4 regions of the Vibrio coralliirubri genome follow, and region 1 is predicted to be linked to each of the others. Evidence: predicted binding sites of a transcription regulator. Region 1 holds the regulator's gene; each other region holds the start of a gene.
The links. Region 1 encodes CRP, which controls carbon source genes, mostly activating them, when cyclic AMP is high. Its sites were predicted from a motif close to TGTGANNNNNNTCACA; they were not measured.

Region 1 (7,447 bases):
CTGCTTTCTGGCGAACTGAAACAGCAAGGCGGTGAACTGAGTTATTCGCAAGGCGTTAAGATTGGTTACTTTGCACAGCACCAATTAGAGACTCTGCACCCTGAAGAAACACCGCTGCAACATATGATGCAGATCGCCCCTAAACACACCGAGCAACAACTGCGTGATTACCTAGGTAGCTTCGGTTTCCAAGGTGAAAAAGCGCTCGATAAAGTGGCACCCTTCTCTGGTGGTGAAAAAGCGCGTTTAGTATTAGCACTACTGGTATGGCAAAAACCAAACCTGTTGCTACTCGATGAACCAACCAACCACTTGGATCTTGACATGCGTCAGGCGCTGACTTTTGCCCTGCAGACGTTTGAAGGCGCAATGGTTATCGTATCGCACGACCGTTACCTACTGCGTGCGACTACCGATGATTTATACCTTGTACACGACCGCCAAGTAGCACCGTTTGATGGTGACTTAAGCGATTACTACAAGTGGCTAACCGAACAGCAGAAAGTTGAGCGCAAAGAAGCACAAGCATTGGCACCAGCCAAAGACGGCGCTAACAGTGCAGCAGCAAAAAAAGAGCAGAAACGCAAAGAAGCCGAGTTCCGTAAACTGACGGCACCACTTCGTAAAAAGCTCACTCAATTTGAAAAGCAGATGGATAAATTAACGCAGGCTCTTGAAGAAGCCGAGCAAGAATTATCCGACACATCACTGTATGAAGCTGAAAATAAGGCTAAACTGAATAAAGTACTCGCTCTCCAAGCGAGCAGTAAGTCACAGCTAGAAGAAGTTGAAATGGATTGGATGTCCACTCAAGAAGAGCTTGAGCAGATGGAACAGGATATGGATAGCTTATGAGCCCAGAGCACGCCCCAATATCACTAACACTGGAACGACTATGGCAATTTAGCCTTCAGTATTACAGTGTGCGCGGTGTAAAGGATGCGTGCCTAGCTTTGCAAAACCAGTTTCACGGCAACGTCAATCTACTGCTGCTTCTCAAATGGCTTGATGAGCAGCAATTGTCTTTTGCTGAAGAAGAGTGGCACAAGGTTCAACAGTGCTTGAGCCGCTCTGAAACCCTGCTTCATAGTTATAGAGAGCTGCGTAAACATCTCAAAGCGCACGTTGTCGACTCACTATACCGTGAAGCCTTGCAGTTTGAGTTACAGCTTGAGAAGCAACAACAATCCGATCTTGTCGACTGTATTAACTCCCTACAACTGTACGCTAATCAGCAATCACCGCTCGCTTTTCAGTACTGTCGTTTATTAGGGGCAGAAAACCTCTACGACGCTTTTTCTGAACCAGCACCACAGCCCTAGCTCGTTCTCTTTCCTTTTTATTCCATCAAGATCCAAGCTTAACTTTGATATTATTCAACCGGTTACCCATAGCCTGTTTTTGTATCTCGTATAAGTGAAAGCCTTGCGCTTATGCCGAGAATCAACCAAGCTCAAATAAAAACGTGGGCGTTCTGTTACAAATACGACATTTACCAAAGCCCATAAAAGAAGCATGGATCGTTTTTATGACAATATTTACCGCAGCCGCTGGTCTCTCTAATCCGCACTTACAAACCTTAGTGCCACGGTTTATTAGAAAGCAGGCGCTGTTTCATCCTCACTGGCAAACCTTAGAAACACCCGATGGTGACTTTCTTGATCTTGCTTGGAGCGAATCACCAGACGGTGACACCTCAAATAATAATGATCGCAGTAGCAAGCCGATATTCGTTCTATTCCACGGTCTAGAAGGCAGCTTTGAGAGCCCTTACGCCAATGGATTAATGAATGCGTTTGCTAAAGATGGTTGGCTCTCAGTGATGATGCACTTCAGAGGCTGCAGCGGAAAACCCAATCGCCTGGCTCGCGCTTACCATTCAGGGGAAGTCGAAGATGCACGCTTTTTCCTAAGACACCTGCACGCCCAGTTTCCGAATAACCCTAAGGTTGCGGTTGGCATCTCTTTAGGTGGAAACATGCTGGCGAACTATTTGGCTGAGTACGCAGACGACCCATTGCTGTCGGCGGCGACCATCGTATCAGCTCCTTTTGACTTAGCGTGTTGCTCTAGTCGCATTGAGCGCGGTTTCTCCAAACTCTATAAGAAGTACCTGCTCAACTCTCTAAAATCGAATGCGCTAAAAAAGGTTAACCTGCTACAGGAAAAACTTGGCATCACCGCTGAAGCCATCAAGAACATCACCAAACTGTATGAGTTTGATGAACGAATCACTGCGCCTCTGCACGGCTTCAAAAATGCCCAAGATTATTATGCGCAATGTTCTGCGCTGCCTAAGCTCAATAAGATCAAACTACCGACTCAGATCATTCATGCCAAAGACGACCCTTTCATGACCGATGATGTGATCCCAAAGTTCGTTCTGCCCGATAACATCGACTATCGACTGTTTCAAAAAGGCGGCCATGTGGGGTTTATTACTGGCAACACACTCAAGCCAAGGTTTTGGTTAGAAGAAGCCTTGCCTGCCTACTATGAAAGTATCCAAGATTCGGCATAATGACCGAGCCTTAGTAAATAGAAGCAAAACATTACTAAGCACACGTATTTCTACATCAATAAACCTATTTATGAACATAAAAGAGAGAAGTATTTATGATCATCCCATGGCAAGACATTGCACCAGAGACACTGGAAAACCTCATCAAAGAGTTCGTGCTGCGTGAAGGCACAGACTACGGCGACGTAGAGGTTTCACTGCAAAACAAGATTGACCAAGTGAAACATCAATTAGCTTCAGGAGAAGTCAGCATTGTGTTTTCTGAGCTCCATGAAACCGTTGATATTCAGGTCACAAAACGCTTCTAAGCTGCGCTCATAAAGGAGCCGTGTTATAGTGGTAAACGATTGCTAACAAGTAAGTTACTCAAAAGACAAGGGTTGTCATGTCCGCTAAACATCCAATTATTGCGGTGACGGGTTCATCTGGAGCCGGCACCACCACCACCTCAGAAGCCTTCCGTAAAATGTTCAATATGATGGACGTGAAGGCTGCTTGGGTTGAAGGGGATAGTTTCCATCGTTTCACTCGCCCAGAGATGGATGTCGAGATCCGTAAAGCGCGCGAGCAAGGTAAGCACATCAGCTACTTTGGTCCACAAGCCAACGATTTTGGTGCGCTAGAAGAGTTCTTCCGTAAATATGGTAACGAAGGCACAGGTAAAGTACGAAGCTACCTGCACACCTTCGATGAAGCCGTGCCTTACAATCAAATGCCGGGCACCTTCACGCCATGGCAAGAGATCCCTGAAAATTCCGATGTGATGTTTTACGAAGGCCTGCACGGCGGTGTGGTTGATGGCGACATTAACGTTTCTCAACACGTCGATTTGCTGATCGGCATGGTACCTATCGTAAACCTAGAGTGGATTCAAAAATTCGTTCGTGACACCCGCGATCGTGGCCACTCACGCGAAGCCGTAATGGACTCCATTGTTCGTTCAATGGATGATTATCTTAACTACATTACCCCGCAATTTTCGCGCACTCACATCAACTTTCAGCGTGTTCCAACCGTAGATACATCGAACCCACTCAACGCCAAAGGGATTCCAAGTTTAGACGAAAGCTTCGTAGTTATACGTTTGCGTGGCATCAAAAACGTCGATTTCCCCTACCTTCTGGCTATGATTGATGGCTCGTTTATGTCTCGTCATAACACGCTAGTGGTGCCAGGCGGCAAGATGAGTTTTGCTATGGAGCTCATTGTGAGGCCAATCCTGCAACAACTCATCGAAACCGGAAAAATAGGTTAACAAAACGACATTCTGGTTGATTACTTTTCATACCGTGATCATGTGCACAATTTTGCGTAAAAAATCGTAGCTTGGTCACGATTAAAATCAAGAAATAGTACCTGAAAAAGGATACTATTCTTAAACGAAACACAAGATAGCTTGCAGCACTCAACGAGTGCTCTTATCCTACAAGTCAATCCAGGCTTAGCTAAAATACGGAAAGCGGCAAGCATACCCTGCAGAGGAAGTGAGATATTATGGTTCTAGGTAAACCTCAAACCGATCCAACATTAGAGTGGTTCCTTTCACACTGTCATATTCATAAGTACCCTTCAAAAAGTACTTTGATTCATGCTGGTGAAAAGGCAGAAACCTTGTACTACATCGTTAAAGGTTCTGTGGCAGTTCTTATCAAAGACGAAGAAGGTAAGGAAATGATTCTTTCTTACCTAAACCAAGGCGACTTCATCGGTGAGCTTGGCTTGTTCGAAGAAGACCAAGAGCGTACAGCTTGGGTTCGTGCTAAATCTCCTTGTGAAGTAGCTGAGATTTCTTTCAAGAAATTCCGTCAACTTATCCAAGTGAACCCAGATATCCTAATGCGCCTTTCAGCGCAAATGGCAAACCGTCTACAAGTAACTAGCCAAAAGGTTGGTGACTTAGCGTTCCTTGACGTAACAGGTCGTATCGCTCAAACGCTACTAAACCTAGCGAAACAGCCAGATGCAATGACTCACCCTGACGGCATGCAAATCAAGATCACTCGTCAAGAGATTGGCCAGATTGTTGGTTGTTCTCGTGAGACAGTAGGTCGTATCTTGAAGATGCTAGAAGAGCAGAACCTAATTTCTGCACACGGTAAAACTATCGTGGTATACGGCACTCGTTAATCTCGATTAACTGAGCCAAAAATTTGAAAGCCACCAAATGCGAATTTGGTGGCTTTTTTGTTTTCTGAAGATCTATAGAGCAGATGCGAGAAGAACTCACAAAATCCTATTTGTAAACTTCTTCGAAGCGAAGCGTACTCGAATCTCTAGGGTAAAGTCCGTTCTGGTATCTTTCTTTAACCGTTGGTGCTCTCAAAGATTTTATCAGCTGATGCTGCAACAAAACCAGTGTAAAGCTCACCGTTGGCCATCGCATAACGCTTAGCGAACTCATAGAAGCCGCCAGGAATCATCTCATTGCCTTCAACAAATGAAACTGGGACTTTGTCTGCCATTGTTGATGATTGCTCTAATAAGACCTCTGGAGAGCCTTTAACCTGACCGCCAGATGCATTGATCGTGAAGCCCGACTCGCTCAAGTAGTCATTCACGGCCTGCACTTCATCGAAGTTATTTAGCTGATTCACACTCACCGTAAAGTGGTTAGCACCATATCCATGAGCCGCGAGCCAAGACGCGTATTCGCTCTCTTTTGCGAGCACTTGGAAATCAGCGAAGCTCAAACCCCAAAGACGACCGCCAAACAAGAATTCATGACCTTGAAGCTTACTTGCGTCCACTTGCTCAACCAACTTAGCAACGATCTGTTGCAAGTCACTTGAACACTCTTCTACCTTCAACTCACTAATGAACACTTTTGGTTGTTTTGGATCTGGGTGCTCGTAATGTTTAGCCACTAACTTCTTGCTCTCAAACAAGTAGTCGCCACACGCCTTGTAGCCTAATTCAAGGAAAGGCTTCGCTAGTGTTTCAATACCCAAAGGAGCAACATTGAAAGTTCGCAGTGCAATGTGATCATTAATCAGCGCTTCGTCTTCTTTCAGCAAGTGATGCACTTTCTCAGCCGATGGACAAAGCCTGTGAATGTAATCGTCCCAAAGTGATTTAAAGAGTAGATCGGGCGTCATGGTGACTCCTTGTCAGAGGTTCTAGCAAGCTAGTAATTTGGATTAGAAAGGGAGAGGCTGAGACACAGAGTCAGCAGCCATCAGCCTGTGACATACTTTTTCTATTATTATCTACCGTCCAATCTAGGTGTCGGACGTGATGGAAAAGGGAAGCGATAACACCACTTCCCTATTTCAAGCTTAACGCATGAGACTAATGCTCATTAGCCTAATTTAAAGCTCAATACCTGGGCTAAACGTTGCTGGAAGTTGAGTTTCGCCACCTTCCATTGAAGCCATAGGGTAAGCACAGTAGTCCGCCGCATAGTAAGCACTTGGGCGTAGGTTGCCCGAAGCACCTGGACCACCAAATGGTGCATCACCACTTGCGCCTGTTAGCTGACGGTTACGGTTAACAATACCCGCACGGATATGGTCAACGAAGTATTCCCATTCTGAATCGTCTGTTGATACAAGACCCGCAGACAAACCAAAACGCGTGTCGTTAGCTAGTTCAACTGCTTGCTCTAGTGACTGGTAACGAACCACTTGTAGCAATGGACCGAAGTACTCTTCATCCGGCAGCTCAGCAATGTTGGTTGCGTCGATAATACCCGGAGAAACAAACGCCGCTTGACCCGCTTTTGCTTCTACTAGGCTGACTCCACCTAACGATTGCAGATTCGCTTGCGCGTCCAGAATGAACTTAGCCGCAGCTTCAGAGATCTGAGGACCCATGAAGGGTGCTGGTTCAGCGAATGGCTGATCAACACGAATCTTTTGTGTGGCTGCGACCAGTTTATCTAGAAGCAGATCGCCCTTCTCTCCAACAGGCACATACAGGCGACGTGCACATGTACAACGTTGACCCGCACTGATGAAAGCCGATTGAATAATGGTATAAACCGTCGCGTCAGCATCACCAAATTGGTCACTGATCACCATAGGGTTATTACCACCCATCTCTAGCGCTAGCATCTTACCCGGTTGGCCCGCGAATTGACGGTGAAGGATATGACCGGTATTTGCACTACCTGTGAACAGCACGCCATCAAGACCTTTAGCATCGGCTAGTGCGATACCTGTCTCTTTAGCGCCTTGTACTAGGTTGATTACGCCAGCAGGAAGACCCGCTTCTTGCCATAGCTTCATCGCAAACTCACCCGTCCAAGGTGTCTGCTCTGAAGGCTTAAATACCACGGTATTACCCGATAGCAGCGCAGGAACAATATGACCGTTTGGTAGGTGACCTGGGAAGTTATAAGGGCCAAATACTGCCATCACGCCTAATGGACGGTGACGCAGTACAATCTGGTTGCCTGCCGCTTCACGAGAAGCTTCACCGGTACGCTCATGATAAGCGCGGATTGAGATAGCAATCTTGCCTGCCATTGCGCCCGCTTCAGTGCGAGTTTCCCAAATCGGTTTACCCGTCTCTTTCGCGATAATTTGTGCGATTTCTTCGCTGTTCTCTTTAACTTTCTCAGCAAAGTTCAACACGATCGCTTCACGCTCTGCAAAGCTCAGTTTTTTCCAAACCAAGAAGGCTTCACGAGCTGCTGCTACTGCAGATTCAACCTGTGCTGGTGTTGCGCTATCACCCTGCCACACTACTTCATTGTTGTATGGGCTTACTGATGTCATGGCGTCACCTTGACCTGCCACCCACTGTCCTGCTATCCACTGAGTCATACTTCTATCCTTAAAATCTTCGACAGATAATCGCCGCTCTTACTGAGCCAACATGCGAACGAATTCGCCTTCTTTTACTTCAAGAGCGCTTGCTACTTCAGATGATAAAATCACTGTGTCGCTTGCTTGGTCATACGCGCCTTTCGCGGCTACTGCGCGG
Region 2 (7,447 bases), on a different replicon from region 1:
ATATCGCCATCGACAGTATCAGAAAAAGGTAGCGGAGAGTGGGTTAACGCAAAGCATGTCGAGAAAAGGTAACTGCTTGGATAATGCTGTTGCTGAAAACTTTTTTGCTTTACTCAAAACCGAGATGTATCACAACCAAAGCTTTGAAGATGCAGATGCTCTGATAGAGCAGATTAAAGAATACATCGAGTACTACAATACCAAACGTATAAAAGTGAAACTAAAAGGCCTGACTCCGATAGAATATCGAACTCAGGCCTTGAAAGCCGCTTAACAGAAATGTCCAACTTTACGGGGTCACTTCATTCAAGGCCTGCGGCTTTTTTAATTCTAACGACACCATCACTTCGTTCTGGCGTAGGTTTGAGTTCAGAGGCAGACTTTGTTCATCACTATCGTAAAATCCCCTTCTGCGTAACCTTCTATTAAAGAAACATCCTCACAAAGCGTTTTACAGAAGCGATACACGCCCTGAGGGTGATAACTCATCAAGGTATTACGTGAAGGATATTGGCTTGAGTTGAGAAGATTAAAAATCACCGTCTGATTCGCCAATTCATACATGCGAGTAATCATGTTTGTCAGATAATCAGAATCACGAGAGATATAGTTCAGTGAACCACTCGCGATGACAATGTCGTGCGCCTCAAGGTTCATCTTGCTCATATCACCCGCCAAAAACTGACAACGACCTTCTGTGTAGTTTTGCTTCGCCTTCTTAAGAAAGCCTGCGTGTTGGTCAACGCCGGTATAAGATTGAATACGATAGATGCTGTCGAGCAGTTCAAATAGCTCGCCATAGCCACAACCCAAATCTAAAACACTCTTCTTTTCGAAGTCCGCCGCACGAGCGATCACTTCAAAGCGACATAATTGGCTCTCTTCGCTAGTCCAACCTAAAGCTTTAGCCTTGTCGCCATTCGAGCGGTTAGTTTGTTTTCGATGATAGCGATACACCTTCCAACGATCGAGCCAGTGCATTCAAATCAGCCCTACTTCAATGAACATCAGCACACCTTGATAAGATTAAGCTTTAGAACTTGAAGAAAAGAGCCCACCGATTTTATAACCGATCGCATAGCAAACCACGGCGACAGTGACAAACACCAATGCCGAGAAGAAATACGCTACAGACGCTGCGACACCAGCCCCCCACACGACGCTGAACACCAAACCGAGATAAGCCTCTTTTGGCCACTGGTAGATAGGAAACTGAGCGCCGCCGGCAATTAGGTAAACCATCGCAAACAAGCCAATGAAGGTAACAATAAGACCGATGAGAACGCGAATGTTCATGGAGAGACCCTTGATTAATTTAGCTTGGTTGCCATTGTTCCTAGTCGAAAGCGGATATTCTTAATCGAAGCCGAATGTTATTAATCGCAACCTGATGATATTCAAGTATATCGGATAAAAGGAACTGGCTCTATTACTCTTCCGAGTGAGCTTTTACTCACTATAGACAAATCACAGTCGACGGCCAAAACCTGATTTCGCCTGATTAACAGGCACAAAAAAGCGGACACCCTCCTTACGTTAACTCCGTAAGCAAGATATCCGCTTTTACTCAATTTAGGCGCTTTAACTGAATCTAGCTTAAAGCAGGATGAAAATACCCGCTAAGCATGCACTCATTAGGTTTGCTAGCGTACCAGCAGCTACCGCTTTCAAACCTAAGTTTGCCACTTCAGCACGGCGCTCTGGTGCCATAACACCGATTGAACCTAACTGAATCGCGATAGAACCAATGTTAGCAAAGCCACATAGAGCAAAAGTCACGATTACTTGGCTGTGTTCAGAAAGTAGCGCTTTGTTCTCAACGAAGTCGATGAAAGCAACAAACTCGTTCATAACGATCTTCTGACCGATGTAAGAGCCTGCCATCAATACTTCATCACTCGGGATACCGATCAGCCATGCAAGTGGCGAGAACAGGTAACCGAAGATAGCTTGCAACGTAATGCCCGCAAAACCAAACGTTTCACCTAGGCTTTCTAGGCCAGTGTTGACCATCGCAATCACACTCACGAAGGCAACCAACATAGTACCAACCGCTACCGCAACCTTCATACCGTTCATCGCACCGCTTGCCAATGCATCAATCACGTTGCTTTGGTCAGCTTTATCTAGTTCGATATGGTCGTAATCACTTGGTGTGCTGCGCTCAGGAACGATGATCTTCGCCATTAACAGGCTGCCCGGAGCCGCCATAAAGCTTGCAGCGATAAGGTATTTAAGCTCAACACCAAGGCCAGCATAACCACCAAGTACACTACCCGCTACCGACGCCATACCACCTGCCATTACAGCAAACAGTTCCGAACGAGTCATAGACTTTAAAAAGGGACGAATAAGAAGAGGAGACTCACCCTGAGAAAGGAAGATATTACCTGTAGCAACCAGAGATTCAGCTTTACTTGTACCTAGCAGTTTTTGCACCGCTCCGCCCAAGATTTGAATCACTTTTTGCATGACGCCTAAGTAATAAAGCGCAGAAATCAAAGCACTGAAGAAGATAATGATTGGAAGCACGCGAACCGCGAAAATGAAGCCTTCAGTAGCAAGGTCACCGAAAAGGAATGCGATACCAACGTCTGCAAAACCAAGCAGGCTAGAAACACCATTACTTAGGCTTGTTAGCGCCAATTGTCCCCATGGGAAATACAATACTAAGGCTGCAAAACCGATTTGAAGTAATAGTGCACGAGAGACCGTTTTCCAGTTAATTGAAGAACGACTTTCAGATAACAGGTACGCGCAAGCAATCAGTGCAAGAACACCGACAAAACCAAATAGAATATTCATAATGTGTCCTAGTAATCCTTAAAGAGTGAACATGAGCCAAGCAAATGACATCAAAGGAACAGGACAAAGAACCGCAAGCAAAACGCTACGCGATGAAGGAGCTAACAGGGTTAGCGAATGTAACAACGAGTTGTTCATGTAAAAAATCACCTTATACAAGCAGTGGAACGTAGCTGGTCCGGTCCGTGGGGTCATTCACATATCCATGTGACGGCTTGTATTGGCTAAGCACCGGCTTAAAACCGGAAGAGAAGTATAAACAGTTAAGTGAGACTTTCATCACATTTTTTAACGCAAACGATCGCGCGGTCAAGGATTAGCCAAAACGTATTGTTTATCGTCGTTTTCGTGCTTCAAAACTGTAAACAATCTGTAGGGAGTTGAATTTGTAATGTTAAGTCTTTAAGTGTGTGAGCGTAATCACTCGGTTAATTCTGTGTGATTCTTACTACTTTTCTGTGCTCTGCCTCATTTCCAGAGACTTCAAGATTCATCTTAAGTTTAGATGCGTATATACTTTGTGTGATCTCACCAAATAATTATCTATAAAATACCAATAGAGCTGATTAGATATAACAGCCATCGAGACTAAGAGAGGAAACACGTGAAGAAAATGGAAGCTCCGCACGACATGAACAATGGAGCTAGATTCAAAACAAATAGACACGGCTATGTGACAGTAGTTGAATATTATAATACCTATACTGTTATTGTCGCGTTTGAAAATACCGGAAATATCCGCGCTATTAGTGCGGCGAAATTACGTACAGGTCAACTCACCGATCGTTCTGTTGCGCCTGAATCAATTATGATTGGTGAAAAGGTTGAATCGGTTAAACACGGGATATTAACCATTACCCAAGTTGAATCTGAAAATATTGTGGTACTGACCAATGCCAATAACGAAGAAATTAGAATGTTATTGCCAGCCGTACAGAAAATGAAAGATAAAACTGAAGAAGTCGACAGTGAAAATATTACCTCCCCAAAACCAACCTCTCTTAGCCAACTGACTAAAAGAAATAAAAAGACCAAAGACGTTAATAGCATGCTTAAGAAAATGCTTACTGACTACGGTCGATACGATTAATTCTCTATTTTCTACAATAAAGCCTCTTTAGATTTATATTCTGATATAAAAATTAATTAAGCCCGCCTTTCTCAATAAAATACGTTGCATATTCGAGTGAAAAGTTAAATTTGATCAAAGTCTCACTCTGGATCTTTACTACAAATTAACGAGATCTCCGTCACAATCTCATTTTAGCTTTGTGATGGAGATCTTATTGAAATCTGAATATTTCCATTACTATGCTCTCACACAATAAGAGAACGAAGTTTCTCAACCCCTAAAATCCAATTGAGACAAATATTATGAAAAAGATTCTTGTAGTTTGCGGTAACGGCCTTGGTACTTCTCTAATGATGGAAATGGCAGTAAAAGAAGTCGCTAAAAAAATCGGTTTCGAAGCAGAAGTTGATCACGAAGATCTATCATCTGCAGCATCAAGCAATGCGGATATTTGGGTTGCAGCAACAGACGTTGCAAACCAACTAAAAGACGCTGGTAAAGAGAACATCATCAGCCTTAAAAATATTTTTGACAAAGCATCTATTGAAGAACAACTAAAAACTTTCATGTAAGGTCAAAATTATGCAAAACTTTTTCGAGTTCATGCTCGGCTTATTAAAAGAGCCAGCGATCATGGTAGGTTTAATTGCTTTTATTGGCCTGGTTGCACAAAAAGCAGATGTTTCTACCATTCTAAAAGGCACAATTAAAACCGTAATGGGTTTCCTAATTTTAGGTTTTGGTGCTGGCGCTCTTGTTGGCGCACTAAATAACTTCTCAATTGTATTTACTGAAGCATTCGGCGTAAGTGGTGTTATTCCAAATAACGAAGCAATTGTTGCACTAGCACAAGAAGCATTCGGTTATGAAATGGCTCTAATTATGTTCTTCGCATTCGTTGTGAATATTTTATTGGCTCGTATTACTCCTTTAAAATATATTTTCTTAACGGGTCACCACACAATGTTCATGTCTATGCTGGTAGCGGTAATCCTGTCTACAGCTAACATCGAAGGCACTGCTCTAGTTGCAATCGGCTCGATCATTGTGGGTTCACTGATGGTTATCATGCCTGCACTTGCTCAAAAATACACAGAGAAAGTGATGGGTACTGATCAGTTGGCGATGGGTCACTTCTCAACGTTCTCATACTTAGTATCTGGTTACATTGGTAGCAAGTTTGGTGACACTTCAAAATCAACAGAAGACATCAACGTACCTAAGAGTCTAATGTTCTTGCGTGATACGCCCGTTGCTGTAGCAACAACAATGGCCATCTTCTTTATGTTTGCTTCAATTGTTGCTGGCGGTGACTTTGTTGAAACAGTATCAAACGGTCAGAACTGGGTAGTATTCACCTTCATGCAGTCTCTTGTGTTTGCCGGTGGTGTTTACATCGTACTGCAAGGTGTGAAGATGCTGATAGCTGAAATCGTTCCTGCATTCAAAGGTATCTCTGACAAACTCGTACCGGGTGCAAAACCTGCTCTAGACTGCCCTATGGTATTCCCTGTAGCACCAAACGCGGTACTTATCGGTTTCCTTTGTTCTTTCGCTGCTGGCCTACTAGCAATGGCAGTTCAAGGTGCGCTAGGCTGGACAATCATTGTAGCTGGCGTCGTTCCACACTTCTTCGTAGGTGGTGCAGCAGGCGTTTACGGTAATGCGACAGGCGGTCTACGCGGTGCAATTCTTGGTTCATTCACGCAAGGTCTGTGTATCTCTTTCCTACCAATGCTACTGCTTCCAGTACTGGGTGGCCTTGGTCTTGAAGCGACAACATTTGCTGACTTCGACTTCGGTGTTGTTGGTCTTATCCTAGGGTGGATTGTTTCATGAGCTTATTCGATTTAATTGGTAACCAAGGTGTTATCATCAACTCTGAAGAAAACCTAACGGTTGATGCTGCGATAGATGTGACCTGTTCAACACTGCTAGCGAGCAACAAAATCGAAGCAAGCTATGTTGAAGCTATCAAGCAAAAACACAAGGACATTGGCGCGTACTATGTTCTAGCACCAAAGATTGCGATGCCTCATGCTCGCCCTGAAGATGGTGTGAACGAAGCATCACTGCAAGTAACGGTATTCAAGAAGGGTGTTGATTTAGAGTCAGAAGACAACGGTGACGTTTACCTTTCGATTACTCTGGCAGCGATGGACTCAGATAGCCACATCCATACGATTATGGCGTTATCAGAGTTGTTCCAAAATGATGATGACATTGATGCCATCATCGCAGCGGAAACTGAGCAAGCGATCATCGAGATCTTAAAGCGATACTAATCTCGATATAAAGATCCTGATAAGCCCCCATTAAAAAAGCGATAGCCTCGGCTATCGCTTTTCTGTTTCTGGTGCTTGGTCATATCTCATCGAATATGAGTGAAGGCATCACACCTCAAAAGGACTCACTTGCACTAAAACGCGTACATTCGTTTATCTGTCGATAATTCAAAGCAATATTGCGCGTGTTTATTAAGGCACTCAAACACTTCTCGATCTAACTTAAAGTTATCAACATAGTCCGTCAAAATAGCGAGTGTTTCTTCTAGTGTCATACCTGCACGATAAGGGCGAGACTGAGTTAGCGCTTGAAACACATCCACCACAGCAACAATTCGACTGGGTTGATCCAACTCTTCCGCCGTTTTGCCCATTGGGTAACCCGAGCCATCTAACCTTTCATGATGATTAGATGCCCACTGACAAACCTGAGGTGAACTGAACAACTCCTGCAGTGCGAATCGAGTGTCCGTTGCATGGCGTTTAATACAGCAATACTCTTCTTCGGTCAGCAAATCCGGCTTATGCAGAATGTCATTAGGTGTTTGCAGTTTGCCGATATCATGAACTAGCCCTGCTAAATAGAGTTTACGCTGAGTGGTGTATGAATAACCCAGCTGTTTGGCGAGGTATTCTGAAAGCTGCCCAACCTTCAAAGAGTGCTTAAAGGTAAACGAACTTTTGGTATCAACGACGTTGGCAATAAATTCGGCAAAGGCCACTGTTTCATCCAACGACATCTGTTGAGAAAAGAATGGCACAGGCTCAAAATTATCCCTCATGTTCTCGATGTAAGGGATTTCCATCGAGAACCAAAAATCATCCAGATCGACCAACTCACACATGTGTTGAACAAGGTTGGTTTCGAACATCTCATCGGCTTGTTCAGTCAAACGTTCAATGATGCTCGCTTTACCATCTGGTGTGAGGTTTCCATAACGATCAGAAGAGGTTATACCGTATAGATAATCGACTCTGTCGGCAAGCATCACGATGGCGGCCAGTTCTTTTTCTAACTCGCTGATATGAATAGCCTTTAGTTCAGACCACGGAGTGTGATGATAAAGCACCGGCTTAGCGAATATAGAAAGAACCGGGCACTCTTTTAAAATTTGATAGCCCTTTTGACAATGGTGATAGCTCGAGTCGGGTACAAACCCAGACGTTAAGCTGAGCTGTTCATCAATTTGCGAGACACCACAATCGTGAATCAAGCCTAACGAAAACGCGAGCTGCGCTTGCTCTTCTTCCCACCCCACACTCAGAGCACATCGATACGCGATGT
Region 3 (7,447 bases), on a different replicon from region 1:
GGTAACCCGGTGCTGCTTTCGCTGCGAAGAAACATACGCGTGGTTCACACTCGAAACCAGGTTCGTTAAGAATACGGTGGTACAGAGATAGAATGTGTAGCAAATCTAGGTGCTGACGCTTGTATTCGTGTAGACGCTTGATTTGAACGTCAAAGATAGCGTTAGTATCTAGCTCGATACCCATGTTCTCTTGAACCCAATCAGCAAGGCGCTGTTTGTTTTCTTTCTTAACAGCCATGAATTCTTTTTGGAATTTCGCGTCTGTTGCAAACTTAGCGATGCCTTCTAGCTGCTCAAGTTTTGCTGGCCATTCAGTACCGATCTTGCCAGTAATTAGCGTAGATAGACCTGGGTTACAGAACTTCAACCAACGACGTGGCGTGATGCCGTTCGTTACGTTAGTCAGTTTACCAGGGAAGATTTCGTTGAACTCAGGGAACAAGTCTTTCTTAACCAGTTGAGAGTGAAGCGCAGCTACACCGTTTACTTTGTAAGAACCAATCACACATAGGTTTGCCATGCGAACCATGCGGTGGAAACCTTCTTGGATGATAGAAAGCTTCGCTTGCTTCTCACCGTCACCAGGCCACATCTTGCGAACTTCTTGCATGAAGCGGTGGTTGATTTCAAAAATGATTTCCATGTGACGAGGAAGAAGACGGTTGATCAGAGATTCAGACCAAGTCTCTAGTGCTTCAGGAAGTAGTGTGTGGTTCGTGTATGCGAACGTATGAGCACTGATTTCCCATGCTTGGTCCCAAGATAGACCTTTCTCGTCAATCAAGATGCGCATTAGCTCAGGAATCGCAATCGTTGGGTGCGTATCGTTAAGCTGAATCGTTTCTTGCTTAGGCAGATCTTCTAGAGAGAAGCCTGCTGCTTCGTGACGACGTAGAATATCGCGAACAGACGCTGCTGAGTGGAAGTACTGTTGCATTAAACGCAGAGTCTTGCCTTTCTCGTGGTTGTCGTTCGGGTAAAGAACTTTAGTGATGTTACCTGCATCGATTAGCGAGTGTTGCGCTTCGAAGTAATCACCGTTGTTAAAGCTTGCTAGTGAGAATGGTGCAATTGCCTGACATTCCCAAAGACGCAGCGGGTAAACCGTGTTTGACTCGTAACCTACGATAGGTAGATCCCAAGGCATTGCTTTTACTTCCATGCCTGGAACCCAAGTACGAACTTCTTTACCGTCAACGAATTCAACGTCTACATGACCGTAAAAACCAATATGTTGTGCTAGTTCTGGACGAGCCACTTCCCATGGGTAACCTTCAACACCACGCCATGCGTCAGGTGCTTCTTGTTGACGACCGTCTTGGAAAGATTGTTTGAATAGACCGTACTCGTAGTGAAGACCGTAGCCTACTGTTGGGTATTCTTGAGCGGCACAAGAATCCATGAAACAAGCAGCTAGACGACCAAGACCACCATTGCCTAGTGATGGGTCGCGTTCTTCTTCTAGAAGGTCAGTTAGGTTTTGACCTAGCTCTTCCATTGCATGAGTAATCTGTTCGTAAAGACCCATGCTGATCAGGTTGTTACCTGTTAGACGGCCAATCAAAAACTCTAGTGATAGGTAGTTAACGCTCTTCGCGTTCTTAATTTTTTCATCATTTTCAGTTTCTAGCAGGTCAAAAGTCGTTAGCTCTGCAAGAGCACGACCCATTGCTAGATACCATGAACGGCTGTCTGCTGTTTCAACGGTTGTTGCGTAGGTTGCAGATAAATGTTTCTTAACACTCTCTTGGAATGACACTTTATCGAAAGTTTTTTGCTGAGTTGGTTTCATTTCAGAAATCTCGCTTTTAATAGTTCTAATTCATCTGTGACATATCGTGCATGGTCACCATAAACTAAACATCCTCCCGCTAACGCAACTGACTAGGAGTAGATGGGAGGGCGTAGGGGGCGTACCGACTTAGGGTTAGTGATCTGACTCTCATGTTCTGACTGCGAACAAAAACTTGGAGTGACTAAGATCACAAGCTCCCGTTCGATAACTTAACTTCAATTGATGTGACTTTTATTTAACCAGATTAAAGTCATTGTCAAATCTGATATTCAGATCACGAAAATAATTTCCAACTCTCATCTTTTGCATAGATTCCAGTGTAGGGACGAACGAAGTCACATTCGAAAACCAACCCGCAACGTGAGCAAAGTCTCAAATAAAGGGCGTAGACACCCAAAAACATGCAGAAGCGCAAGGTTTCTGAGGAGGATCGTAGTCGGTAACGTTTGGCTTCACGTAATATGAGTAAAGACTTAAGTAATTAGGCTAATGTCATTGGAGTGCACTCAACGATAGATTGGGATATTCCAGAACATAGCCACGGAATAGGTGTAAAACTTCGATATGTGGATCCCTTCGAAACTGACTCGTCCCGGCCGCTTACATAATGCAATCCTACGACCTAGGGTTCTCGATCTGCTTCACAATGCAGATTGCTATAAGCTTGTGTTGTTCCGCTCTCCAGCGGGCTACGGCAAAACCACCATGGCTGCACAATGGTTGGTAGATAAACCCAATGTGGGTTGGTACAGCATTGATGATAGCGACAACGATGCCTTCCGCTTTATCAACTACCTACTTCAATCACTTAATAAAGCGACCCAAAATGCCTGCCCGAATGCCCAAAAGCTGGCAGAAAAACGACAATTTTCATCGCTGCATTCTTTATTAAGTGAAGTGTTTGCCGAGATGTCGGAATTCCATCGCGAGTGTTTTCTGGTGTTGGATGACTATCACTTGGTCAACAATGACGACATCCACGAAGCCATGCGCTTCTTCCTCAAACACATGCCCGACAACCTAACGTTGGTTGTCACCAGTCGTGGTACGCCACCACTTGGTACAGCAAACCTGCGCGTTCGTGACTTAATGATCGAATTAGGTAATGACTCGTTGGCGTTTGATACCGAAGAAACCACACGCTTTTTCAACCAACGCGTAGCCGACGGCATTGATGACACCACGGCAGACAGTATTTGTAGTTATGTAGAAGGTTGGCCTTCTGCACTGCAACTTATCGCGCTGCAAGCACAACACCAAAAACGCACTCTTGCACAGTCCGCAGAGTCATTCTCTCACTTTAACCACGCCCATCTTTGGGACTACTTGGTTGAAGAAGTATTCGACCTGCTAGACAAAGAAACCCGACAGTTCTTGATGCAATGTTCTGTGCTTGATCACTTCAACGATGAACTTGTGTGTGCGCTTACACAGCGTGAAGATGCGTTAGGTATGATCGAATCACTCAACCGTTTTGGTTTGTTCATCTACCCGCTTGAGGGAGAAAAGAACTGGTATCGCTTCCATAACTTGTTTGGTGAATTCCTCGCACATGAGCGCCAAGCTCGAATTCCTCAGCAAGAAGCAGAGCTGCATCGAAGTGCTGCAAAAGCGTGGATCAAGCAAAACACACCACACCAAGCACTACGTCACGCACAGCGCGCTGAAGATCCAGAACTGATCATTCAAATCCTGACTGAACACGGCTGGCCTATGTTCAACCAAGGTGAGCTGTCGTCACTAGAGATGGCGATCAAGCAACTGACCACCGACCAACTTTACAGTGAACCTAAACTATCCATGTTGCGTGCTTGGCTTGCACAAAGTCAGCACCGTTATGATCAAGTGGGTACTTTGTTGGAAGAGGCTGAGACTCAATATCAAGCTCGAAACATTGAACTCGATACTCAGCAGCAAGGCCAATACAACGCCTTACGCGCACAAGTTGCCATCAACAGCAATGAGCCTGAGAAAGCGTTGGAATTGGCTGAGCTTTCGTTGAGTCAGTTGAACACCACAGTTTATCGTAGCCGCATTGTCGCCACCTCGGTTGTGGGCGAAGTGAATCACGTAATGGGTAACCTAAGCCGTGCGCTACCGATGATGCAACAGACAGAAAAACTGGCACGCCAGTATCAGGTTTATCATCAGGCTCTATGGGCGATTCTGCAACAAAGCGAAATCTTGATTGCTCAAGGTTATGTTCAAGCTGCATTTGAGCTACAAGACAGTGCATTCAAATTGATTGAAGAGCACCAGCTTCAATACGTGCCTCTGCATGAATTTTTGCTGCGTGTTCGCGCTCAGATCTTCTGGTGTTGGAACCGACTAGATGAAGCGGAAGAGTGTTGCTACAAAGGCTTAGATATCCTTGGACACCACTCTCCGAGTAAACATCTACACAGCTACTCTATGTTGGCTCGTATTTCATTGAGCCGCGGTGAGATTGATAAAGCGTCGAAGTTTATTGACCAGATTCAGCACCTATTGCGTCAATCGACTTACCACGTAGATTGGACAGCGAACGCTTCTCTTTCTTTGATTCTGTTCTGGCAAGTAAAAGGTGATAAAGAGGCGATACGTGATTGGCTGAGTGTAGCTGTTCGACCTGAATCGGCAAGCAACCACTTCTGCCAACTTCAGTGGCGAAACATCGTTCGTGCACACATCATCCTTGAGCAATACGAAGAAGCCGAAGAAGCGCTGACCTTCCTTAAGAGTGAAGCCCAGCGTTCGCACCTGATTACAGACACCAACCGCAACTTGATCGTTGAAGCCGTGTTACGCACACAAATTAACGATGAAGACAGCGCACGTGTACTGCTTGAAGAAGCGCTTCATATGACTAACCAAACCGGTATGGTCGGTAACTTCTTAGTCGACGGTGGGACTATCGGGCATATCTTGGATAAGTTGAGCAACAAGCCTGGCTTAGGTGATTTAGAACGTCACCGCGCACAACAAATCATGAAGGATATCTCCACCACCCAACGCAGTCGCTCGGTTCACTTCGATGAAGACTTTGTTGAAAACTTGGTTAATCACCCGAATATTCCTGAGCTGGTGCGCACTAGCCCACTCACCCAGCGTGAATGGCAAGTGCTTGGTCTGATCTATTCAGGGTTCAGTAACGAGCAGATCGCTCAAGAACTCGATGTAGCGGGTACCACGATCAAGACTCACATCCGTAACCTTTACCAAAAGCTCAACATCGCTAACCGTAAAGAAGCAATCAGCACAGCGGAGAACTTGCTGCAGTTGATGGGGTACTAAAACAGATTCGAGATTCGAGATTCGAGATTCGAGATTCGAGATTTGATATGGCCCCTAAAAAGTAGACACAGGGGTTTAGTTGATTAGTTCAAAGTCCATGGGACTCACTCCACCTAGAGTCCCATGTCTTCTTACTGGATTATAATAGGTATCGATATAAATTCGACTCTGCATCGTCATTTCTTGTCGTGAAAGCTGATCTAAGTTGTTCATCCACTCTTTCTTATATTGCGCAAAGAAGCTTTCGGAACAAGCGTTGTCCCAACAGTTTCCTTTTCTCGACATGCTGACTTTAATCTTTCGTTTACGGTGCCAACGGATCGTCTCCAACGCTCGATACTGTATACCTTGATCGGAGTGAAACAAAAGCTCGTGACCTAAGGGCTGCCTTTGTTTCCAAGCCTTATTCAGGCTTCTTAGCACTAACTTTGCGTTATTAATGCGACTTGTCGACCAACCAATCACTTTGCGTGAAAACAAATCTAAGACGACGCACAGGTATTGCCAACCATCAGTACAGCGCACCTGAGTTATATCTGACACCCAAACTCGATCGGGTTTATCCACCTTAAATTGACGGGCAAGAATGTTATAGGCAGGTATAAGCGTATTTTGTCTTGGTGCTCGTCCATATCGCTTCTTGCTCGCGCAAGAGCGATAGCCCATATTCTGCAGAAGCCTCTGTACTCGCTTTTTATTACAAATAAAGCCGTTAGCGACCGCTGCTTCCCAAAGCTTTCGATAGCCTGGAATACAATACTGAGCTTTGCTTTCTCTCCTCAAGTAGTGACTTAAAGACTCATTGTCTGTCTCTCGCTTCGATGGTTTCCTTGTTAGCCACTTGTAATAACCCGCTTTAGAAACACCCAACCATTGGCATAGTCGTATGACAGGAAGCTTCACACTGGCCTTCTTAAGGATATACTCGAACCTTATTCTTTTTGGCTGTCGAAGAAAGCCTTCGCTTCCTTTAAGAAATCATTCTCCAGCTCTGCCATCTCAAGCTTCTTTTTCAATTGACGGATCTCTTTCTCCAGTTGTGCAAAGGATTTTTCGGGGCCGTGGTTAGGTATTGGGAGGGAGTTAGTCTTTTTCGATGTCATTTGGCATCTCCATTTAGAAAGTAGCACCGGCGATATTCCTAAGGATAGTGCTACTGACTTAACGGTATCAGAAGAATCGAGAGATCGCTGAACAGCTTCTCGTTTAAATTCGTCTGTATATTGTCTTTGTGATTTTACTTTCATGACACTCAATGCTCTGTATTAAGTGTCTACTTTTATGGGGTCACATCAGATTCGAGATTCGAGATTCGAGATTCGAGATTCGAGATTCGAGATTCGAGATTCGAGATTCGAGATTCGAGATTCGAGATTCGAGATTCGAGATTCGAGATTCGAGATTCGAGATTCGAGAAAAGTTTAAGCTAGTCGCCAATGGTGGCTAGCTTTTTTTTTGCTTGGAACATGGGGGAAATAGCAGTTAGCAGTTAGCAGTTAGCAGTTAGCCAAACGACAGGCAAAAAAATAGCCAACCGCAATAATCGCGATTGGCTCTATATATTTGTGAACAAATCATAAGTTCACTAACAACGTCAGTTGGCTAGGTGACCCTCGGCTTAAGAAGGGTCAATGTATCTAATGCAGTTAGCGTGCCAACTTTTATTCGACGTTTTATAAGCCCTGCATCGCATAAAAACCATGAATTTGCCATGCGAATTGCAAAGTGCATTTGCATAATGCAACCAAGATGCAATATCGATAAGAGATCAGTTTCATCTCTGCTGTTAATGACAAATCACTAAGTGGTTGTTATGTAAATGTTAGGCAAATATTCACTTCAACTTATTGCGTTACAATTAATAGAGTAATAAAAGCCTTTCCCCAAAAGCATATTCATACTTTTTTTACACTAAAGTTTGTATACTGCACAAAATCATCCTCAACTCTATGAAGCAATGAACTACTTAAGTACTTTTTTCAAAGGCATGGCTATGGGCGCAGCAGACGTTGTTCCTGGCGTGTCGGGCGGAACCATCGCATTCATCACTGGTATCTACGATACGCTGCTAGAAAGCATTCGCAGAATTAACCCTAGCGTACTTGGCTTATGGAAACGCGAAGGCTTCAAAGCCGCGTTTAATCACATCAATGGTTTCTTCCTAATTTCACTGTTCGCAGGCGTATTCACGAGCATTGCGACATTTGCAAAACTGATTTCTTGGTTATTGGTCACCCACCCTGTTCCACTGTGGTCTTTCTTCTTCGGCCTGATCTTGGTATCGGTTTTCCATATTCTTAAGCAAGTAGAGAAACGCGATATGATTCGCTTCGTGTTTTTGCTGCTTGGCGTTGCTTTCGCTTATAGCATTACCGTGCT
Region 4 (7,447 bases), 350 kb from region 1:
CATGTCCGTTAGGATTGCAGTTGTTTTCGTGCCCGCACCGTTTGCTACTGCAACGATAGATTTCGCTAGCTCTTCAGATGCTTCGTAAGTCGGCATGAATGCGCCTGAACCTACTTTTACATCCATCACTAGAGAATCGAGGCCAGCGGCCAGTTTCTTAGATAGGATTGAAGCCGTAATTAGCGAGATGTTATCGACTGTTGCTGTGATATCACGAGTTGCGTAAACACGCTTGTCAGCAGGAGCTAGATCACCTGTTTGACCGATGATAGCCACGCCAGCATCTTTCGTTACTTCACCGAACACATCATTGGTTGGTGTAATGTTGTAACCCGGAATAGATTCCAGCTTGTCTAGCGTACCGCCAGTGTGGCCTAAACCACGACCAGAGATCATTGGAACGAAACCGCCACATGCTGCCACCATAGGGCCAAGCATCAGAGAAGTAACGTCACCAACACCACCAGTAGAGTGTTTATCAACGATTGGGCCATCAAAATTCATGTGGCTCCAGTCAATCACCATGCCTGAATCACGCATTGCACACGTTAGTGCGATACGTTCTGGCATAGTCATTTCATTAAAAAAGATAGCCATTGCGAATGCTGCAATTTGGCCTTCAGAAACCGTGTTTTTAGCCACACCTTGAATAAAGAAGTTAATTTCTTCAGCTGTTAGGACTTCACCATCACGTTTTCTGCGAATAATTTCTTGAGGTAGATACATTAGTGCCTCCCAAACTCTAGTGAGTATGGTATGTAGGGAAAGAGGTAATGTGGAGTGACTTAACGCCACTCCATCAAACAGACTAAATCTTGTTACACCCGATTGGGATATTAGTATGCTGCTGGATCAGCAGTTTGGTCTGTCACTTCTAATGTATTAAGAAGGTTAGTTAGTAGGCTTGAAGCACCAAAACGGTAGTGCATGTTGTCTGCCCACTCAGCGCCTAGTAGCTCATCAGCCATTGCTAGGTATAGTGCTGCATCTTCAGCAGTACGTACGCCACCTGCTGGTTTGAAACCAACTGTTTTAGCAACGCCCATGTCACGAATAACTTCAAGCATCATGCGCGCGTACTCTGGAGTCGCGTTTACTGGCACTTTACCTGTTGAAGTTTTGATGAAGTCTGCACCTGCTTCGATACAGATTTGAGAAGCTTTCTTGATCAGTGCTTCTTCTTTCAGTTCACCTGTTTCGATGATCACTTTAAGCGTGATGTCACCACACGCTGCTTTACACTGTTTAACTAGCTCAAAGCCAACTTCTTCGTTGCCAGCAATAAGAGCACGGTATGGGAATACTACGTCAACTTCGTCTGCGCCGTACGCTACCGCTGCTTTTGTTTCTGCAACAGCAATTTCGATGTCGTCATTACCATGAGGGAAGTTAGTTACAGTCGCAATGCGTACTTCTGGAGTACCTTGCTCACGCAACGCTTTCTTAGCTGCTGGGATAAAGCGAGGGTAAATACAGATTGCAGCGGTGTTGCCTACTGCAGTCTTCGCGTCATGACAAAGCGCCACTACTTTTTCTGTAGTGTCATCGTCATTTAGCGTAGTTAGGTCCATAAGTTTAAGTGCACGTAGAGCTGCTGCTTTTAAATCGCTCATTTCTATCTCCGATCAATATATTCAAATAGTTAACTACTTCGCCCTCCATCCAGTATAGATGGATATTTTAGTAATGCTCAGTAGCCACAAATGAACGGACTTGGTTCCCTGAAGACTTGATAACTTTCGCTACCAATTGCAATCCTTGTCACCGCACAGTACCAGTTTGGTCTATGGCACAACAAATCAGTCATGTTGTGTCTAACATCTATAGCGTATCGCTAATTTTGGCTTAATCCCAGAAGAATAACGTTCGAGTTGATTTCGAGGTTACTTTCTTGCCAACAGAGACATCCTATCCCTTTAGCTTATACATTATAGGTATCCATCAATAAATTGTAGTGCTCCTTAGAACGCAAACGGTTTGTATCTCAAAAAAACATTCTAGACCCATTAGTCGACTTCAAGCTGATGCTTATGCCAAAGAATCACTAGGCCTAAAAACAAAAAAGCCCCGCAGCAATTTCTTGCTACGGGGCGATATTATTATGGCGTCTATATATCGATTTCTAACTAATTAGAAAGACAGGAAGAAGCCAGCAATTGTTGCTGCCATCAGGTTAGATAGAGTACCAGCAATTACCGCTTTAACACCCATACGTGCGATGTCGTGGCGACGGCTTGGTGCAATACCACCTAGACCACCTAGAAGAATCGCAATTGAAGAAAGGTTTGCGAAACCACATAGTGCGAATGCGATGATAGCTTGAGTCTTCTCAGACATCACTTGACCAGTTGCTGCAACAACTTGAGCGTTTTCACCAACGTATGGTACGAAGTTTAGGTATGCAACGAATTCGTTAACAACTGTCTTCTGACCAATGAAAGAACCAGCGATAGTTGCTTCTTCCCATGGAACACCAATGATGAATGCTAGCGGTGCGAAGATCCAACCTAGAAGAAGTTCTAGAGTTAGGTTTTCCATACCGAACCAACCACCGATGCCACCTAGGATACCGTTGATTAGAGCAATTAGACCGATGAATGCTAGTAGCATTGCACCAACGTTAAGTGCTAGTTGTAGACCAACTGATGCGCCACCTGCTGCTGCGTCAATAACGTTAGCTGGTTTGTCATCGCCACCGTCCATTTCGTCAGCGATGTTGTCGTCTGGCGTATCTGTTTCAGGCTTGATGATTTTAGCGAATAGTAGACCACCAGGTGCTGCCATGAATGACGCTGCAACTAGGTACTCTAGAGGTACACCCATAGATGCGTAACCTGCTAGTACACCACCAGCTACAGAAGCCAAACCACCACACATTACTGCGAATAGTTCAGAGTTAGTCATTTTAGGAACAAATGGACGAACAACTAGAGGTGCTTCAGTTTGACCAACGAAGATGTTTGCTGCTGCAGACATAGACTCGGCGCGAGAAGTACCTAGAGCTTTCTGAAGACCACCACCAAGAACTTTGATTACAATTTGCATAACACCAATGTAGTAAAGTACAGAGATAAGTGCAGAGAAGAAAATCAGAGTTGGTAGTACTTGGAAAGCAAAGATGAAACCGATACCGTCAACTGAGAAGTTAACTAGGCTGCCGAATAGGAAACCAGTACCGTCTTTACCGTAGTCGATCACGTTTGCTACACCAGCAGAGAAACCTGCAAGTAGATCACGACCCCAAGGGATGTAAAGTACGAATGCACCAAGTGCGAATTGGATAGCGAAAGCGCCACCCACTGTTCTTAGATTAATAGCTTTGCGGTTGTCAGATAGTAGTACTGCGATTGCGATCAGTGCAACCATTCCGACTAGGCTCATAAACAGGCTCATAGTTTATGACTTCCTTATTAGTTATTTATTGGCGTGTTACAAAATGGGGCTATAAAGCGGAGGCAATTATACTCATGCGACCACTAATAAAGTAATGCCGTCCTCACACTTTCGTAGAAGATTCATGTACCATTCACACGCAAATGTGACCCAAATCACAAGCTCGGTGCAATTTACGCAAACGATAAACAAAAACCTTCGATTTTATTCACATATACCGAATGCGCGATGGCTATTTTGCCAAATTTGCGCTGCAATCGATTGCTTTGGCTCTTTTCTAAGCAAAAAAAGTTCATTTAAGATCGTAACTAAATGTTTGGAATGATTAACATTTCCTTGGTTTCCATACATGGGCATGTCCGGAGCATCCGTTTCCAATACCAGACATTCAAGGGGCAATTTTGCGATGGTTGTGCGTGTTTTTTGCGCTCTGGGGTAAGTTATCGTTCCACCGACGCCAATATAGAAACCGAGCTTGATCCACGCTAAAGCTTGCTGTTCACTCCCTGAAAAGCCGTGAATCACCCCTCCAAAAGTAAACTTGTGTTGCTTTAACAACTCAATAAGTCGGTTATAAGACTTCCTCTCATGGATGATTAAAGGCAGCTCAAACGCCTTGGCAAGTTCCATTTGTTGGATGAAAAAGCGCTCTTGTTTCTCTCGTTCAACGTCCACAAAAAAGTCGAGCCCGCACTCACCTATCGCGACACATTGGCTGTTTTTTGAAGAGAGTAATTGGCGAAGTTCCGAAAATTGTTCGTCATTGGCCTGCTCTAAAAAGTAAGGATGGAAGCCTAATGCATAGTAAACATTGGGGTGAGATTGAGCGATTTCATCGAGCTTCCTCCAGTTACTTTGGCCAATAGAAGGGATGATTAACTTCTCGACTTGCGCTTGTTTCGCATCTTTGAGGTAGAGATCAATACTTTGTTCAGGTGTAAAACCTTGCTCAAACGCCTCAAAATCCGCATGGCAATGAGTATCAAACAGCGGAAAGTCACTTATTTGCTGTGTCATCTTCCCTGCTCTCCGTTTGTTTCCCTTGAGGATCACGACGATGAGGCACACAGCTACGCTTATTCTCAGGCGTTAAGCCAAGCTCTTCACACCACTTATCGTATTTTCTAACCCAAGCTTTTATCCAACCCAACATAACTGCCTCTAACCTCAGCCTTTAAACCTCAAATAAAACGCATTAAAAAACGCCTATTGCAGAACAATAGACGTTTTTGTTTAACTCGAATAGATCGCGGAGAAATTAGTGCTCGCGCGTCGCTCTGAATTGAACTTCAGGGAAGCGTTCAGAAGCTAGGTTCAAGTTCACCATAGTTGGTGCGATGTAAGACAGGTTGTCACCGCCATCTAGCGCAAGGTTAGATTGATTCTTACGTTTGAATTCTTCTAGTTTCTTAGCGTCATCACATTCAACCCAACGAGCTGTTGCAACGTTAACACCTTCGTAGATAGCTTCTACGTTGTATTCCGCTTTCAAGCGCGCTACAACCACGTCGAACTGAAGCACACCAACCGCACCAACGATCAGGTCGTTGTTTTGCATAGGACGGAATACTTGTACTGCGCCCTCTTCTGAAAGCTGAACTAAGCCTTTTAGAAGTTGCTTCTGCTTAAGTGGATCGCGCAGGCGAATACGACGGAATAGCTCAGGTGCGAAGTTAGGAATACCAGCGAACTTAAGGCTCTCACCTTGAGTAAAGGTATCACCAATCTGGATAGTACCGTGGTTATGTAGACCGATAATATCACCTGCGTATGCTTTCTCAGCACGAGCACGGTCACCGGCCATGAAGGTTACTGCATCAGAGATACTTACACTTTTACCAGTACGAACATGGTTCATCTTCATACCTTGGTTGTAAGTACCCGAAACGATACGCATGAATGCGATACGGTCACGGTGTTTAGGGTCCATGTTTGCTTGGATCTTAAATACGAAACCAGAGAACTTCTCTTCTGTCGCTTCAACATCACGCTCGTTCGCTTGACGCGTTTGAGGTGCTGGAGCCCATTTCGTTAGACCATCAAGCATGTGGTCAACACCAAAGTTACCTAATGCAGTACCGAAGTAAACCGGCGTTAGTTCACCCGCAAGGAACAACTCTAGGTCAAACTCAGGGCAAGCACCGATAACAAGCTCTAGCTCTTCACGTACGCTTTCCGCAAGATCTGCACCTACCGCTTCATCTAACTCTGGGTTATCTAGACCTTTGATGATACGAACTTCTTGGATCTCGTGGCCGTGGCCAGATTCATACAAGATCGTTTCATCACGGTGAATGTGGTAAACACCTTTAAACTCTTTACCACAACCAATAGGCCATGAGATTGGAGCACAAGCCATACCTAGCTCGCTCTCTACTTCATCAAGCACTTCCATTGGGTCACGAACGTCACGGTCAAGTTTGTTCATAAACGTTACGATTGGCGTATCACGTAGACGCGTTACTTCCATTAGTTTACGAGTACGATCCTCGACACCTTTCGCAGCATCGATAACCATCAAACATGAGTCAACCGCTGTTAGCGTACGGTACGTATCTTCCGAGAAATCTTCGTGTCCTGGAGTATCTAGTAGGTTTACTAGGCAATCATTGTATGGGAATTGCATTACCGACGTAGTTACCGAGATACCACGTTCTTTTTCCATCTCCATCCAGTCAGATTTAGCGTGCTGGTTAGAGCCACGGCCTTTTACGGTACCCGCTTTTTGAATCGCGTTTCCGAATAAAAGAACTTTTTCAGTAATCGTGGTTTTACCCGCATCCGGGTGAGAGATAATCGCAAACGTTCTACGTTTGCTCACTTCTTGTTGGAAAGACATAGTCGCCCTTTGCTGATCTAAAGCGTAAAAAGGGCAAGTAGATAATACTTGCCCTTGAATTCTGTGTGCGGATTATACAGAAAGCGTGTCACTTTCTAAAGGGTCAGTTTACACCCTATTTTTCGCGTACTCTCTGCTTAGCTAAAAGACAGAAAAAGATAGCTCATAATGATGGCGTCTTCGTTGCCTTGCTTGGTTGGATAATAGTTACGACGGCGATCAACTTCATTGAAACCGGCCTTTTCGTAAAGATTAAACGCATTCACATTACTTTCGCGAACTTCTAGCCAAGCACTTTCCGCGTCAGCTTGCTCACACATATCAAGGAAGTGTTCAGTTAACGCTTTCCCATACCCTTTGCCTTGCTGGCTTGGGTCTACCGCAATATTAAGCAGCGTGACTTCACCAACGATGTTTTGCGCGAAGAAGTATCCGACCACTTGCCCATCGACTTCAAGCACATGATGACAAGCACCTCTATTCTCAAGATCTCGGATCATATTTTCAGACCATGGATGAGAATGCGCGGCCTGTTCTATCTGCCAAATGGCGTCTAGGTGTTGTTGTGAAGTCGGTAAAAATTGATTAGTCATAAGCACAAATTTGTTGCCATAAGTCGCGGCGGTGTTGGTTGTTACCGTTAATGTCAGACAGTAATGGCGATTGAAGTGTTTTAGCCTTCAGCTCTTGAGGCGACTCGCAACCAGCAAACCATACCCACTCAACCGAACCTAAATCCACAGTAGACAAGTGTTGTGGCTGAAGGTGTAAAGCCTGAGATAAGTCGAGCTTGATACTTTTAAGTACTCGCTCAAACATCACGGCGAGATCTTCCTGAGGTTTTTCAGGCGAAACCAACAGTAACTTGCAATCGTTCGAGAGCGGAGTCAATTCAGATTCATAACCCGCTAAACGCTCTGGGTGACTTAGCTCCCATTGGCTAATGCCCATCTCTTGTAGGTATTGCGCGTGTGTTTGTGACATATCTAGCGGTAGTAACCTTTAGTTGATTAGAGCCGAAGCTTATTAGAACTGGGCTGATACTAACAAAAAATAAAGGAGCATCAAGCTCCTTTATTTAGACTAAAACAGTTTGTATCTTATTGCGTGATAAATCAGCTTATAAGTCGTTGAACTCTGGGCTGTAAGCAATCTCACCAGCATGTCCAGCAAACGCACCGTCTACCAACTCAATCGCTTGGAAAGCGCCTTCAG

Region 2: OCV20_RS22275 (NupC/NupG family nucleoside CNT transporter) is a predicted target of CRP. The motif match lies at 3,074-3,089, and genes of this name have one in related genera.
Region 3: OCV20_RS25330 (glycogen/starch/alpha-glucan phosphorylase) is a predicted target of CRP. The motif match lies at 1,972-1,987, and genes of this name have one in related genera.
Region 4: OCV20_RS03175 (NupC/NupG family nucleoside CNT transporter) is a predicted target of CRP. The motif match lies at 3,538-3,553, and genes of this name have one in related genera.

The regions. Positions count from the first base shown of each region.
Region 1 is NZ_AP025470.1:290,901-298,347, reverse strand. It holds gene OCV20_RS01335 (ABC transporter ATP-binding protein) at 1-855, shown strand, start outside; gene OCV20_RS01330 (TIGR02444 family protein) at 852-1,322, shown strand; gene OCV20_RS01325 (hydrolase) at 1,529-2,521, shown strand; gene OCV20_RS01320 (YheU family protein) at 2,617-2,829, shown strand; gene OCV20_RS01315 (phosphoribulokinase) at 2,907-3,776, shown strand; gene crp (cAMP-activated global transcriptional regulator CRP) at 4,016-4,648, shown strand; gene OCV20_RS01305 (DUF1338 domain-containing protein) at 4,825-5,616, opposite strand; gene astD (succinylglutamate-semialdehyde dehydrogenase) at 5,830-7,287, opposite strand; gene astA (arginine N-succinyltransferase) at 7,327-7,447, opposite strand, start outside.
Region 2 is NZ_AP025471.1:1,261,083-1,268,529, forward strand. It holds gene OCV20_RS22260 (IS3 family transposase) at 1-274, shown strand, start outside; gene OCV20_RS22265 (class I SAM-dependent methyltransferase) at 370-981, opposite strand; gene OCV20_RS22270 (hypothetical protein) at 1,027-1,296, opposite strand; gene OCV20_RS22275 (NupC/NupG family nucleoside CNT transporter) at 1,597-2,805, opposite strand; gene OCV20_RS22280 (hypothetical protein) at 3,419-3,895, shown strand; gene OCV20_RS22285 (PTS sugar transporter subunit IIB) at 4,180-4,449, shown strand; gene OCV20_RS22290 (PTS ascorbate transporter subunit IIC) at 4,460-5,716, shown strand; gene OCV20_RS22295 (PTS sugar transporter subunit IIA) at 5,713-6,162, shown strand; gene OCV20_RS22300 (HD-GYP domain-containing protein) at 6,297-7,447, opposite strand, start outside.
Region 3 is NZ_AP025471.1:1,924,016-1,931,462, reverse strand. It holds gene OCV20_RS25330 (glycogen/starch/alpha-glucan phosphorylase) at 1-1,792, opposite strand, end outside; gene malT (HTH-type transcriptional regulator MalT) at 2,360-5,068, shown strand; one part of gene OCV20_RS25320 (IS3 family transposase) at 5,144-6,033, opposite strand; one part of gene OCV20_RS25320 (IS3 family transposase) at 6,033-6,315, opposite strand; gene OCV20_RS25315 (polyprenyl-phosphate transporter) at 7,026-7,447, shown strand, end outside.
Region 4 is NZ_AP025470.1:638,979-646,425, reverse strand. It holds gene deoA (thymidine phosphorylase) at 1-726, opposite strand, end outside; gene deoC (deoxyribose-phosphate aldolase) at 837-1,613, opposite strand; gene OCV20_RS03175 (NupC/NupG family nucleoside CNT transporter) at 2,131-3,393, opposite strand; gene OCV20_RS03170 (TatD family hydrolase) at 3,598-4,410, opposite strand; gene OCV20_RS03165 (DUF5363 family protein) at 4,391-4,546, opposite strand; gene prfC (peptide chain release factor 3) at 4,652-6,232, opposite strand; gene rimI (ribosomal protein S18-alanine N-acetyltransferase) at 6,370-6,825, opposite strand; gene OCV20_RS03150 (DNA polymerase III subunit psi) at 6,818-7,216, opposite strand; gene OCV20_RS03145 (GNAT family N-acetyltransferase) at 7,353-7,447, opposite strand, start outside.